3 regions of the Streptomyces sp. NPDC058662 genome follow, and region 3 is predicted to be linked to each of the others. Evidence: riboswitches for the same ligand, from Rfam matches in the RefSeq annotation. Region 3 holds a riboswitch; each other region holds the start of a gene.
What was found. A riboswitch is a leader RNA that binds a small molecule or an ion and turns the genes downstream of it on or off. The one in region 3 is predicted to bind cobalamin.
Positions count from the first base shown of each region.

Region 1: another riboswitch for cobalamin. It lies ahead of ACFWUQ_RS17135 (cobalamin biosynthesis protein); the one in region 3 lies ahead of ACFWUQ_RS11155 (ribonucleoside-diphosphate reductase subunit alpha).
Region 2: another riboswitch for cobalamin. It lies ahead of ACFWUQ_RS06195 (ABC transporter substrate-binding protein); the one in region 3 lies ahead of ACFWUQ_RS11155 (ribonucleoside-diphosphate reductase subunit alpha).

Region 1 is NZ_JBHXRU010000042.1:20,063-24,183, forward strand. Features, by position in the region: gene ACFWUQ_RS17120 (alpha/beta hydrolase family protein) at 27-1,178, opposite strand; gene ACFWUQ_RS17125 (anion permease) at 1,489-2,754, shown strand; gene ACFWUQ_RS17130 (hypothetical protein) at 2,780-3,001, shown strand; cobalamin riboswitch at 3,116-3,272, shown strand; gene ACFWUQ_RS17135 (cobalamin biosynthesis protein) at 3,308-4,121, shown strand, end outside.
Region 2 is NZ_JBHXRU010000009.1:77,360-81,480, reverse strand. Features, by position in the region: gene ACFWUQ_RS06210 (aldo/keto reductase) at 1-153, opposite strand, end outside; gene ACFWUQ_RS06205 (glycoside hydrolase family 18 protein) at 374-1,708, opposite strand; tRNA gene ACFWUQ_RS06200 (tRNA-Trp) at 1,967-2,043, shown strand; cobalamin riboswitch at 2,135-2,274, shown strand; gene ACFWUQ_RS06195 (ABC transporter substrate-binding protein) at 2,319-3,308, shown strand; gene ACFWUQ_RS06190 (FecCD family ABC transporter permease) at 3,305-4,121, shown strand, end outside.
Region 3 is NZ_JBHXRU010000022.1:40,576-44,696, reverse strand. Features, by position in the region: gene ACFWUQ_RS11170 (carbon starvation CstA family protein) at 1-1,487, shown strand, start outside; gene ACFWUQ_RS11165 (YbdD/YjiX family protein) at 1,484-1,681, shown strand; partial or broken gene ACFWUQ_RS11160 (Uma2 family endonuclease) at 1,734-2,078, opposite strand; cobalamin riboswitch at 2,223-2,356, shown strand; gene ACFWUQ_RS11155 (ribonucleoside-diphosphate reductase subunit alpha) at 2,521-4,121, shown strand, end outside.

The DNA of each region.
Region 1 (4,121 bases), on a different contig from region 3:
GCCACGCCTCTACCGGCACACGGCCTTCACATGAGGGGGGTGAGGAAGCGGCGCAGAACCTCCTCGTACGCGGCGGGGTCGGCGTTCCACATCGCCCCGTGGCCGGCGGCCCGCACGGTGTGCAGGGTGACCAGGTCGGGGCGGGCGGCGGCGAGCCGGCGCGAGGGGTCCCAGGGGGCGAGAGCGTCGTCCGGGCCGTGGAAGACCAGGACGGGGACGCGCAGCGCGGCGGGGTCCGAGCCGGGCGCCGGGCGGTCGGCCCGCAGCCCCGCGCGGCTCTCGGCGGCCCGCACGGCGAGCGGCAGCACCGCGGCCGGGGTACGGCGCGCCGCGGCGAGCGCGCGCAGGGTCGTGTGCCAGTCGAGCACGGGCGAGTCCAGCACCAGCCCGGAGATGCGGCCGGCCAGCGCCGAGTGCTCGGCGGCGTGCAGCGCCATGGTGGCGCCGGTGGACCAGCCGTGCAGGATCACGCGGCGGGCCCCGTAGCGCAGGGCGTAGCGGATGGCGGCGTCCAGGTCGCGCCATTCCGACGCGCCGAGGTGCCCGAGGCCGTCCGGGGAGGCGGGGGCGCCCAGGTCGCCCCGGTAGGCGAGGTCCAGGACGGGCAGCCGGTGGCGGTGCAGGAAGGGCATGACGGCCATCGGGTGCTCGCGGCTGCCGCCGAGCCCGTGCACGGTGATGACCCAGGTGTCGCGGGCGGCGGGGACGAACCAGGCGGGCAGGGCGCCCAGCTCGCCGGGAACGTCCACGTCGGCGTGGTCGAGGCCGAGGGCGGTGCGCGGGTCGCCGAGGTGGACCTGGGGGGTGAGGGTGACGCGCGTGCCGGGGTCGAGGGAGCCGTGGGTGACGGCGAGGAGGCGGCGTACGACGGTGTCCCGGTCGTGGGGGGTCCCGTCCAGGACCGGTCCGACGACGGCGTGCACCCCCGGCGCGTCCAGGCCGTACGTACCGGGGCGCAGGGCGGCGGGGGCGCCCCCGGCCGGGGCCCGCCGGAGGGTGAGCGCGATCCGGTCGCCGGCGACGGAGTGGACGGTGAGCTGCGGCCCGCCGGGCAGCGGGTGTCCGGGCCGGTGCCGCAGGGCGGCGCCCGCGGCGTACCGGCCGGCCGCGACGGCGGCCGCGCCGGCGCCCAGGAGCGTGGTGGTGACGGCCGCTGCCGTCGCTGTCGCGGTACGCACCGCTCCAGTGTCGGGTCGCCGCATCCGGGGGGCCACCGGAGGAGAGCGCGCCGAGCGGGCCGCGGCGGGCGTGATCCATCTCTCTTCCGGGGGTGCGGACGGCGGTCGGCACAGGACCGGGATGCGGTGCGGAGGGGTTCATTCACCCGGCTTTGACGTGCATTAATCGATATATCTCCGCCAGAAACGGGACGAAGCTCGCGATCACGCGCCGGACCAGTACACCGGTCGGCCCGTGTCAGTTCATCTTCCGTTCATCCAGGTTGCTTACGGTCGCCGAGCCACTGACGTCAAACAGAAGCCTGGGTAAATGGAGCACATAACGCTTCTCCTCGGGATCGTGATCATCACCGCTCTCGTGTTCGACTTCACGAACGGTTTCCACGACACGGCCAACGCGATGGCCACCACCATCTCGACCGGCGCCCTCAAGCCCAAGACGGCGGTGGCCATGTCCGCCGTGCTCAACCTCGTCGGCGCGTTCATGTCCGTGGAGGTCGCCAAGACGATCTCCAAGGGCCTGGTCAACGAGGAGGGCATCCAGCCGGAAGTGATCTTCGCCGCCCTGGTCGGCGCCATCCTCTGGAACCTCGTCACCTGGCTGGTCGGCCTGCCCTCCAGCTCCTCGCACGCCCTGATGGGCGGCCTGATCGGGGCCGCCGTCGCCTCCGCCGGCATCGGCGCGGTCAACGGCAGCGTCGTCGTCACCAAGGTGCTGATCCCCGCGATCGCCGCGCCGCTCGTCGCCGGTCTGGCCGCGATGCTGGCCGCGAAGGTCACGTACAAGCTGGGCGGCAGGGTCGGCGAGAAGACCTCCGCGAAGGGCTACCGCACCGGTCAGATCGCCTCGGCCGGCCTCGTCTCCCTCGCGCACGGCACCAACGACGCGCAGAAGACGATGGGCATCATCACCCTGGCCCTCGTGGCCGGGAACGCCCTGCCCGCCGGCGCCAACCCGCCGGTGTGGGTCATCGTCTCCGCGGGTCTGGCCATCGCGATGGGCACCTACCTGGGCGGCTGGCGCATCATCCGCACCATGGGCAAGGGCCTCACCGACCTCCAGCCGCAGCAGGGCTTCGCCGCCCAGACCTCTGCCGCCAGCGTCATCCTGGCCTCGTCGAGCCTCGGCTTCTCCCTCTCCACCACCCACGCGTGCTCCGGCGCCGTCATGGGTTCGGGTCTGGGACGCAAGGGCGGGGTGGTCCGCTGGTCCACCGCCACCCGCATGTTCATCGCCTGGGGCCTGACGCTGCCGGCGGCGGCCCTGGTCGCCGCGGGCGCCGAGCTGGTCATGCGCACCGGTGACATCGGGATCGCCGCGGTCACCGTCTTCCTGGTCGGCTCCTGCTTCGCCATCTGGCTCATCTCGCGCCGCCAGGTCATCGACCACCACAACGTCAACGACGTGCAGCCGGTCGGCGCCGAGGAGGCGGGCGTGGTCACCACGGCCATGGCCGCCGTCGCCGTCCCGCCGACCGCGGCGGCCGGTACCACCGCCGCCGTGACCGACGAGGACCTGCGGGCCACCATCCCGGCCGCGACGACGACCCCGGCGGCTCCGGCCGCCGCGGTCTGACCGAGACAGACAGAGGAACGGCAGTATGAAGATCGACTGGGCAGCACTCGGCTCCGTCTTCGGGGTCAGCCTCTCCGCCACCGTCGCCCTCGTGGCCCTGTTCACCCTGGGCCTGGTGGGCCTGTCCAAGCACGAGGCCGCCACTGAGCAGGGCGGCGCCGCCACCCTGGCCCGCAGCGGCGCGTACGCCTGCTTCGCGCTGGTCGCGGCGGCCGTGGGCTACGGGATCTACCTGATCGTCGCCTGACCCGCGCGGCGGCGCGGACCGCATGCGCCGAGGCAGCTCCCCCCGGGTTCTTCCCGGGGGGAGCTTTCGCATGCCCGCCGGCTCCCTCGCCGCAGGTCAACGGCGAGTTGACGGGCGTTCTCGGTGCGTGGTGGACTGCCCGAGCCAATACGGCGGCATGGAGAGGAAGTCCGGTGCGATTCCGGCGCGGTCCCGCCACTGTCACCGGGGAGCGCACGCGACGCGTGAGCCCCGGGAGCCAGGAACTCTCGCCACCGGACACGTCGAACCAGGGCGCGGACCCTGAGTGAGGACATACCTGCCACCATGCGTGCCGATCGCGTTTTCGCGTACGGCGCCGCGGCGGGCCTGATCGGCGACCGGATCCTCGGGGATCCGCGCCGAGGGCACCCCGTGGCCGCCTTCGGACGAGCCGCCGCCGCGGTGGAGCGCGCCCTGTGGCGCGACGACCGCGCCCGGGGCGTCCTGCACACCCTGGTGTGCGTCGGGGGCGCGACGGCGATCGGTGCGCTCGGCGCCCGTGCCGTGCGCTCCGCGCCGCCCGCGGTCCGTGTCGCCGTGACCGCCGCCGCCACCTGGGCCGTCGTGGGCGGAACCTCGCTGGGCCGGGAGGCGCGGGCCGTCGGCGCGGCGCTCGCCTCCGGCGACACCGAGGCCGCCCGGCAGCGGCTGCCCCACCTGTGCGGACGCGACCCGCAGTCCCTGGACGAGCAGCAGATGGCCCGCGCCGTCGTGGAGTCCGTCGCCGAGAACACCTCCGACGCCGTCGTCGGCGCCCTCGTGTGGGGCGCGGCCGCCGGGGTTCCGGGGCTGCTCGCCTTCCGGGCGGTGAACACCCTGGACGCGATGGTCGGCCACCGGTCCCCCCGCTACCTGCGCTACGGCTGGGCCTCCGCCCGGCTCGACGACCTGGCGGGCTGGCCGGGCGCCCGGCTGACGGCGCTGGCCGCCGTCCTGGCCGGACCCGACCGGCGGGGTGCCGTACGGGCCTGGCGCGCCGACGCCCGCGCGCACCCCAGCCCGAACGCCGGCCCGGTGGAGGCCTCCTTCGCGGGGGCCCTCGGCGTACGGCTGGGCGGAACCCTGGCGTACGGGGGCCGGGTCGAGCACCGGGCCGTGC
Region 2 (4,121 bases), on a different contig from region 3:
GATGGCGCGGTTCCGGTCGCGCGGTACGGCGTCGGCGGCGAAGGCCCGCCCGCTCTGCGGCAGTCGCATCGCGCCGAATCCGAGCCGGTTGACGGTCAGGTCGCCGAGCCGCCACGTTCCCGAGGCCGCGGCGTTGATCTTGTCGGTAGGCATGACGCGACCGTATCCGCCCGTCGTCCCGACAGGTCGGCCGGTACGTGGAGAGGCGCCGCCGGGCCGGATCGGGTGGGGGTTCGGCGCGGGGCGGCCGGATCGGTGTGCGTCGCGGCCCGGCGGCGCCGGTCGGGGGTGGTGCGGGTGGGGCAAGTGGCGCGGGTGGTGCGGGTGGGGCGGTTCAGGCTGGTGCGCGCGGCGCGGTCGGTGACCGCGCCGGTCAGCGGCCGCGCAGGCCCCGGTCGACGGCCGTCATCAGCTCGCCGTCGGCGGTGTCCGCGTCCAGGGACCAGAACATGGCGCCGCCCAGGCCCTCTTCGCGGATGTAGCGCGTCTTGGAGCGCAACACCTGGGGGTCGTCGTACGTCCACAGGGTGGTGCCGTCGAAGAGCCAGGCATGGCCGCCCCGCACATCCCGGTGGAGCTCGTAGGTCCCCGATTCGGCCAGCTGCTTCAGGGCCTTGTAGTCCTCGTACCCCGCGGACCAGGTGGCCGGTGCGGGGCCCGTGGCGGGCTGCCCCATCCCGTCGCCGCCGCCGCTGACACCGGTCCAGCCCTGCCCGTAGAACGGCAGGCCGACCACCAGCTTGTGCGCGGGCGCGCCGCGCCGCTGCCAGGCCTCGACGGTGCCCTGGACGCTGAAGTCGTCGCGGGCGCGGAGCGCGGACTGCTGGGCGGTGACCGGCTCGCCGGAGACGTGGAAGTCGTAGCCCTGCAGGGTCACGAAGTCGAGGTCGCGCATGATCCGGCGGACGTCGAAGCCCGCGTCGATCTTGGCGGGAGCGGTCGGCACGAAGGCCGTCAGCTCGTACGCGGTCTTCTTCGGCCGGGTCTTCGCGTACGCGTCGAGCTGGGTGCGGAACTCCTTGACGAGCGCGGTGAAGTTGCGCCTGTCCTCCGGGCGGAACTTCGTGTCGGCGTCACCGGCGGAACCGGGCCACTCCCAGTCGAGGTCGATCCCGTCGAACACCCCCGCGGCCGCGCCCGCGCCGCCGCGGGTGCCGTCCTGGGGCAGGTTGCCCTTGATGTAGAGGTCGATGCAGGACTCCACGAACGCCTTGCGGGAGGCGGGGGTCAGCGCGGCGTCCGAGAAGTGGGTGGACCAGCTCCAACCGCCGAGCGAGATGAGCACTTTCAGGCCGGGGTGCTTGGCCTTGAGCTCACGCAGCTGGTTGAAGTTGCCCGCCAGGGGCTGGTCCCAGGTGTCCGCGACCCCGTCCACGGAGTTCTCGGCGTCGAGGGGGCGGCCGTAGTCGGCCCACGCGTCGGCCTCACCGGGAATGCTGCCGGTGAAGCACTTGCCCTCCGGACTGACGTTGCCGAAGGCGTAGTTGATGTGCGTGAGCTTGCCGGCGGAGCCGTTCGCGTCGAGGTCCTGGACCTGGAAGTCCCGCCCGTACACACCCCATTGGGTGAAGTATCCGACCTTCTTGTACGAGCGGTCGTGACCGCCCGGCGCCTTGCCGTGCGAGGCGCCCGCGGCGGGTGCGAAGGCGGTCAGCAGGGAGAGGGAGCAGGCGGCGATGACCAGCCTGCCGAGCATGCTGCGGCGCATGGACTTCCTTTGCGGATGCGGGGAGTGGGGCGTGAGCGCGTGCGCGGTGCACGCCGGAAACTATTGGTCTGGACCAGAGTGGTCAAGGGGGCGGTCGAAAGTGCCAGGTCGGACGGCACGCCCTCGGCCCGCGCCGAGGTCGGGTTGACCGGTCGACCGAAAGAATCCGCGTCCGCACCGGATCGGCGTTTTCCACCCGGTTGATCGGCGAATTGAGTGGATCTTCGGGCCGCGCCGTGTCATGGTTGGTCTCGCCGAAGGGGTGTAGCTCAGCTGGTCAGAGCGCCGGTCTCCAAAACCGAAGGCCGCAGGTTCGAATCCTGCCGCCCCTGCCACACAGGACAGCCGAAGGCCCACGTCCGCGGGAAGTCCCGCCGACGGGGGCCTTCGCCGTTCCCGGGGCCGGCCGGGCCGCAGGCCCCGAACGTATGGCAAGCTGGGGCGCATTGCCCTGGCGGTGCAGGACAGGAAACCGGTGCGAATCCGGTGCGGTCCCGCCACTGTGACCGGCTCTCCCCGTGCGGGAGACCGGGAGTCAGACACTGACGCACCGCCTCTTCACGCTCTTCACGTCGACCAGGGGACGCGGATCCCCCGGAGAGGCTTCGCCATGTCGCGTTCCCGCGCCGCTCTGCGCGCACTTGTACCCTTCGCGCTCCTGCTGCCCCTGGCCGCCTGCGGCACCTCGCCGGGGCCGGGGAAGCCGGCCGCCGACGCGGCCGCCGCGCCCGGATTCCCGTACACGGTTGTCAACTGCGGTGTGAGCACCACTTATCAGGCTCCGCCGCAACGCGCCGTGACCATGAATCAGCACGCCACCGAGGTGCTGCTGGCCCTCGGACTGGAGGACCGGATCACCGGCTCCGCCTACCTCGACGACGCCGTGCTGCCCGCCTACCGGCCGGCCTACGACAAGATCAAGGTGCTGGCCGAGGAGTACCCCTCCAAGGAGGTGCTGCTGGGCGCCGACCCGGACTTCGTGTACGGCGGCTACTCCAGCGCCTTCGACAAGGCGCAGGGCCGCGACCGCGAAGGGCTCGGCAGGACGGGGATCAACACCCGCCTCAACATCGAGTACTGCACCCCGGGCCCCGTCGGCCTCGACGAGCTCAAGACCGAGATCACCGAGGTCGCCCGGACCTTCGGCGTGCCCGAGCGGGGCGCGCGGCTCATCGAGGAGGAGCAGCGCCGCATCGACGCCGTCACCGCCCGGGTCAAGGACCGGGCCCGCCCGGCGGTCTTCGTCTACGACTCCGGCGAGGGATCCGCCTTCACCTCGGGCGGCAAGGGCATCGGCACCGAGATCATCTCCCTCGCGGGAGGCGCCAACGTGTTCGCCGACCTCGACGACACCTTCGGCGACGTGGCCTGGGAAAAGGTCATCGAGCGCAAGCCCGAGGTCGTCCTCATCTACGACTACGGCGGCACCACCGTCGAGGCCAAGAAGCAGCGCCTGATGAACGACCCGGCCCTGGCGGAGGTTCCCGCCGTCAAGAACAAGCGGTTCGTCGTCCTGCCGCTCTCCTCTGCCGTGCTCGGAGTCCGGGTCGCCGACGCCGTCGAGTCACTGGGCGGTCAGCTGCACCCCGACGCCGCGTGAGGCCCGGTCCGTCCGTCGCCGCCCGCGAATCCACCGCCGCGCCCGCCGCGCCCGGCGCCCCGGCGGGCGGCGGCGGGCTCACACCGGTCCCGGTGCTCCTCCTGCTCACCGCCGCGCTCGTCGGGTCCGCGGTCGCGGGCCTGGCGCTGGGGCCCGTACGGATCGCGCCCGGACAGGTCGTCGACATCGTCCTCGGCGGCCTGTCGGGCCGACGGCCCACCGGAGCGTTCGCCTCCATCGTGTGGGACGTACGGATGCCGCGCGTCATCCTGGGCGCCGTCGTCGGCGCGGGGCTCGCCGTCGCGGGCGCCGTGCTGCAGGCGCTGGTGCGCAACCCGCTGGCGGACCCCTTCCTGCTCGGCGCCTCCTCCGGGGCCTCGGCGGGAGCCGTCCTCGTGATCGTCCTCGGGGCGGGAACGGGCGCCCTCGCCGTCGTCGGACAGCTGGGCGTACCGCTCGCCGCCTTCGCCGGCTCCCTGGCCGCGCTCGTCGCCGTCTACGCGCTGGCCCGCCGCGGCGGATCCCTGACCACCGGCCGGCTGATCCTCGCCGGGGTCGCGGTGCAGTACGTCCTGTCCGCGCTGACCAGCCTGGTGCTCGTCCTCGCCGCCCAACCGGACCAGCTGCGGACCGTGCTCTTCTGGACCCTCGGGGGCCTCGGCGGAGCACGCTGGGACGAACTGGCGCTGCCCGCCGCCGCGCTGCTCCTCGGCACCGGTCTGCTGGTCGCCCTCGCCCGGCCGCTCGACCTGCTCCTCGCCGGGGAGGAAGGTGCGCAGACGCTGGGGCTGGACACCGCGCGCTTCCGGGCGG
Region 3 (4,121 bases):
GCGTGGCCCTGCTCCTGCTCGCCATCGTCTCGGGCGGCTGGGTCGCCGAGTCCTCCTGGGCGGACACCTTCACCCTGGAGAAGGAGACCCTGGTCATCTGGATGGTGGCCTACGGCTTCTTCGCCTCGGTGCTGCCGGTGTGGATGCTGCTGGCACCCCGCGACTACCTGTCCACCTTCATGAAGGTCGGCACCATCGCGCTGCTCGCCCTGGGCGTGGTCATCGCGATGCCCACCCTGAAGATGCCCGCCGTCACCGAATTCGCCACCCGCGGCGACGGCCCGGTCTTCGCGGGCTCGATGTTCCCCTTCGTCTTCATCACCATCGCGTGCGGGGCCCTGTCCGGATTCCACTCCCTGGTCTCCTCGGGCACCACGCCCAAGATGATCCAGAAGGAGACCCAGGTCCGGGTCATCGGCTACGGCGCGATGCTCACCGAGTCCTTCGTCGCCATCATGGCGATGATCGCGGCCTGCATCATCGAGCCCGGCCTCTTCTTCGCCCTGAACTCCCCTCCCGGCGTCATCGGCACCACCGTCGAGACCGCCTCGCAGGCGGTGACCAACTTCGGCTTCGCCATCAGCCCCGAGGCCCTCGCGCAGGCCGCGAAGGACGTCGAGGAGTCGAGCCTGCTCTCCCGTACCGGTGGCGCACCGACCTTCGCACTCGGAATGTCGGAGATCTTCTCGGCCGTGATCGGCGGCACCGCGATGAAGGCCTTCTGGTACCACTTCGCCATCATGTTCGAGGCGCTGTTCATCCTGACCACGGTCGACGCCGGTACCCGCGTCGGGCGGTTCATGCTCCAGGACACCCTGGGCAACGTGCACAAGTCCTTCAAGGACGTGAGCTGGAAGCCCGGCGTCTGGTTCGCCAGCGCGATCGTCGTCGGCGGCTGGGGCTACTTCCTGTGGGTCGGCATCAAGGACCCGCTCGGCGGCATCAACCAGCTCTTCCCGCTGTTCGGCATCGCGAACCAGCTGCTCGCCGCGGTCGCCCTCGCGGTCTGCACCACGCTGCTGGTCAAGTCCGGGCGCCTCAAGTGGGCCTGGGTGACGGGCCTGCCGCTCGCCTGGGACGTGTCGGTCACTCTCACCGCGAGCTACCAGAAGATCTTCTCCGAGGACGTGAAGGTCGGCTTCTTCGCGCAGCGCGAGAAGTACCAGGCGGGCATCGACGCGGACAAGGTGCTGCCGCCCGCCAAGACCATGGACGAGATGCACACCGTCGTCACCAACGCCACGGTGGACGGCGTGCTGTCGGCGCTGTTCGCGGTCCTCATCATCATCGTGCTGATCGACGCGGCCCGGACGTGCTTCAAGGCCATCGCCCACCCGCAGTCGGTGAAGCTGTCCGAGGTCCCCTGGACCGAGTCGAAGATCATCGCCCCGGCCGGTCTCATCCCGACCGCGCAGGAGCGCGCGGAACTCGCCGCCGCCGGCCTCGACCCCAACGGCGGCCGGGTGAAGGAGCCCGCGGCCTCATGAGCACGCTGCGCGGAGTCCTGGCCAAGACCTGGTTCTACCTGCGGGAGTTCTCGGGGGAGGCGGCGTACGACCGCTACGTCGCCCACACGCGCTCCCACGACCCCGACGCGGAGGTCCTGACGCGCAGGGCCTTCGAACGCGCCCGCACGGACTCCCGCGAGGCGGACCCCCGCGAGGGCTTCCGCTGCTGCTGAACACACCCGCGACGAAGGGCCCCGCCGGATCCGGCGGGGCCCTTCCGGTCTGTCAACGCACCCAGTCCTTCAGGGGCTCGGTTCGGAGCGTGACACCGACCGGATCGGGGAGCTCCACATCCTTGCCGAAGGGCACGGTCCTGACCGCCTCGTAGCAGTGGCCGTCGGGCTCGCTGTGGACCACGACCTGGCACGCGGTCCGGTCGATCAGCAGATAGACCGGAATGCCCGTCTCCGCGTAGGCGCGAGGCTTCTCCCGCCGGCCGCGGCGGTCGGTGTCCGAGTCCCACGAGGTCACCTCGACGACCATGAGGACAGGACTCGGATCGACCCACTCACCCTGCCCGGCGAAGGCTTCGGCGGGAGCCAGCGCGGCGTCCGGGATCGCCCGGCCTCGGTGAGCATGTGCGGCCGGTCGATCATTGCGGTCACGGAGGGCTCGCCTCCTTCGACGGTCTGCTTCGACCATAGCGGAGAGGTACGTCACGCGAACGCCGCGTCGCGTCCGACACAACATGTGGGGGCCAACGCAGACACCCGCCCCCACATGTATGCTCAAGGCTGCTGTCGCCGCAGGGGAATCCGGTGCGAATCCGGAACTGTCCCGCAACGGTATGAGATGCACCGATCAGTGCATCGCAAGTCCGAAGGCCTGCCGACAGCGCGCCCGGCTCGACCGAACCGGGCGTCGTACGTCCGGGCCTCGCGGTTGGGCCGAGGGACGCCATGCGGTGCACGTACTGCCTGCCCTGTCCGGGCCGACGCGTGCCCAGGCCCGCATGCGCCCGCTCGCGCGCCGATCCGACGAGGACCGGACCGAGCGAGGGAGAGCTCCCCCCGTGACCATCGCGCCTGCCGCACCGCGCTCCGAGTCCGCCGGCACCGAGACCGCGGCCGAGCCCGGGGGGCCCGGGGCCGCGCTGCTGCGCACCCTGACCGAACTCACGGCCGACCTCCCCGACACCGACCCCGGTCGGGTCGCCGCCGCCGCGCTGCGCGGCCGCAGCGCCGCCGCCGACGAGGCCGAGCTGCGCGGACTGGCCACCGAGGCCGCCGCCGGGCTCATCTCCGAGGACCCCGCGTACTCCCGGCTCGCGGCCCGGCTGCTGACGCTGGCCGTCGCCGACGAGGCGGCGGGCCAGGGCTCCACCTCCTTCTCCGCGTCCGTCGAGGTCGGCCACCGCGAGGGGCTCATCGCCGACCGCACCGCGGAGTTCGTCCGCACCCACGCGAGCCGGCTGGACGCGCTGGTCGAGCACACCCTGGCCGAGGGCGCCGACGACCGTTTCGGCTTCTTCGGCCTGCGGACCCTGCACAGCCGCTACCTGCTGCGCCACCCGATCACCCGCCAGGTCGTGGAGACCCCGCAGTACTTCATGCTGCGTGTCGCCTGCGGCCTCGCCGAGGACCAGAGCGTCCAGGCCGTCGAGGAAGTCGCCTCGCTGTACCGGCTGATGAGCCGCCTGGACTACCTGCCGTCCTCCCCCACCCTCTTCAACTCCGGCACCCGGCACCCGCAGATGTCCTCCTGCTACCTGCTGGACTCCCCGCTGGACGAGCTCGACTCGATCTACGACCGCTACCACCAGGTCGCACGCCTGTCCAAGCACGCCGGCGGCATCGGCCTCTCGTACTCCCGCATCCGGGCCCGCGGTTCGCTGATCCGGGGCACCAACGGGCACTCCAACGGCATCGTGCCGTTCCTGAAGACCCTCGACGCCTCCGTCGCCGCCGTGAACCAGGGCGGCCGCCGCAAGGGTGCCGCCGCCGTCTACCTGGAGACCTGGCACGCGGACATCGAGGAGTTCCTGGAGCTCCGCGACAACACCGGCGAGGACCAGCGCCGTACGCACAACCTGAACCTCGCCCACTGGGTGCCGGACGAGTTCATGCGCCGCGTGAACGCCGACGCCGACTGGTCGCTGTTCTCCCCCTCCGACGTGCCCGAGCTCGTGGACCTGTACGGCGACGACTTCGACGCCGCGTACCTGAAGGCCGAGGCCGCCGGCCTCGCCAAGAAGTCCATGCCCGCCCGCGACCTGTACGGCCGGATGATGCGCACCCTCGCGCAGACCGGCCAGGGCTGGATGACCTTCAAGGACGCCTCCAACCGGACCGCGAACCAGACCGCGCTGCCCGGCACCGTCGTCCACTCCTCGAACCTCTGCACCGAGATCATCGAGGTCACCAACGACGGCGAGACGGCCGTCTGCAACCTCGGCTCGGTCAACCTCGGCGCGTTCGTGCTGCCGGAGTCCGGCGAGATGGACTGGGAGCGCCTCGACGAGACCGTCCGCACCGCCGTGACGTTCCTCGACCGCGTGGTGGACATCAACTTCTACCCGACCGAGCAGGCCGGCCGCTCCAACGCGAAGTGGCGCCCCGTGGGCCTGGGCGCGATGGGCCTGCAGGACGTGTTCTTCAAGCTGCGGCTGCCCTT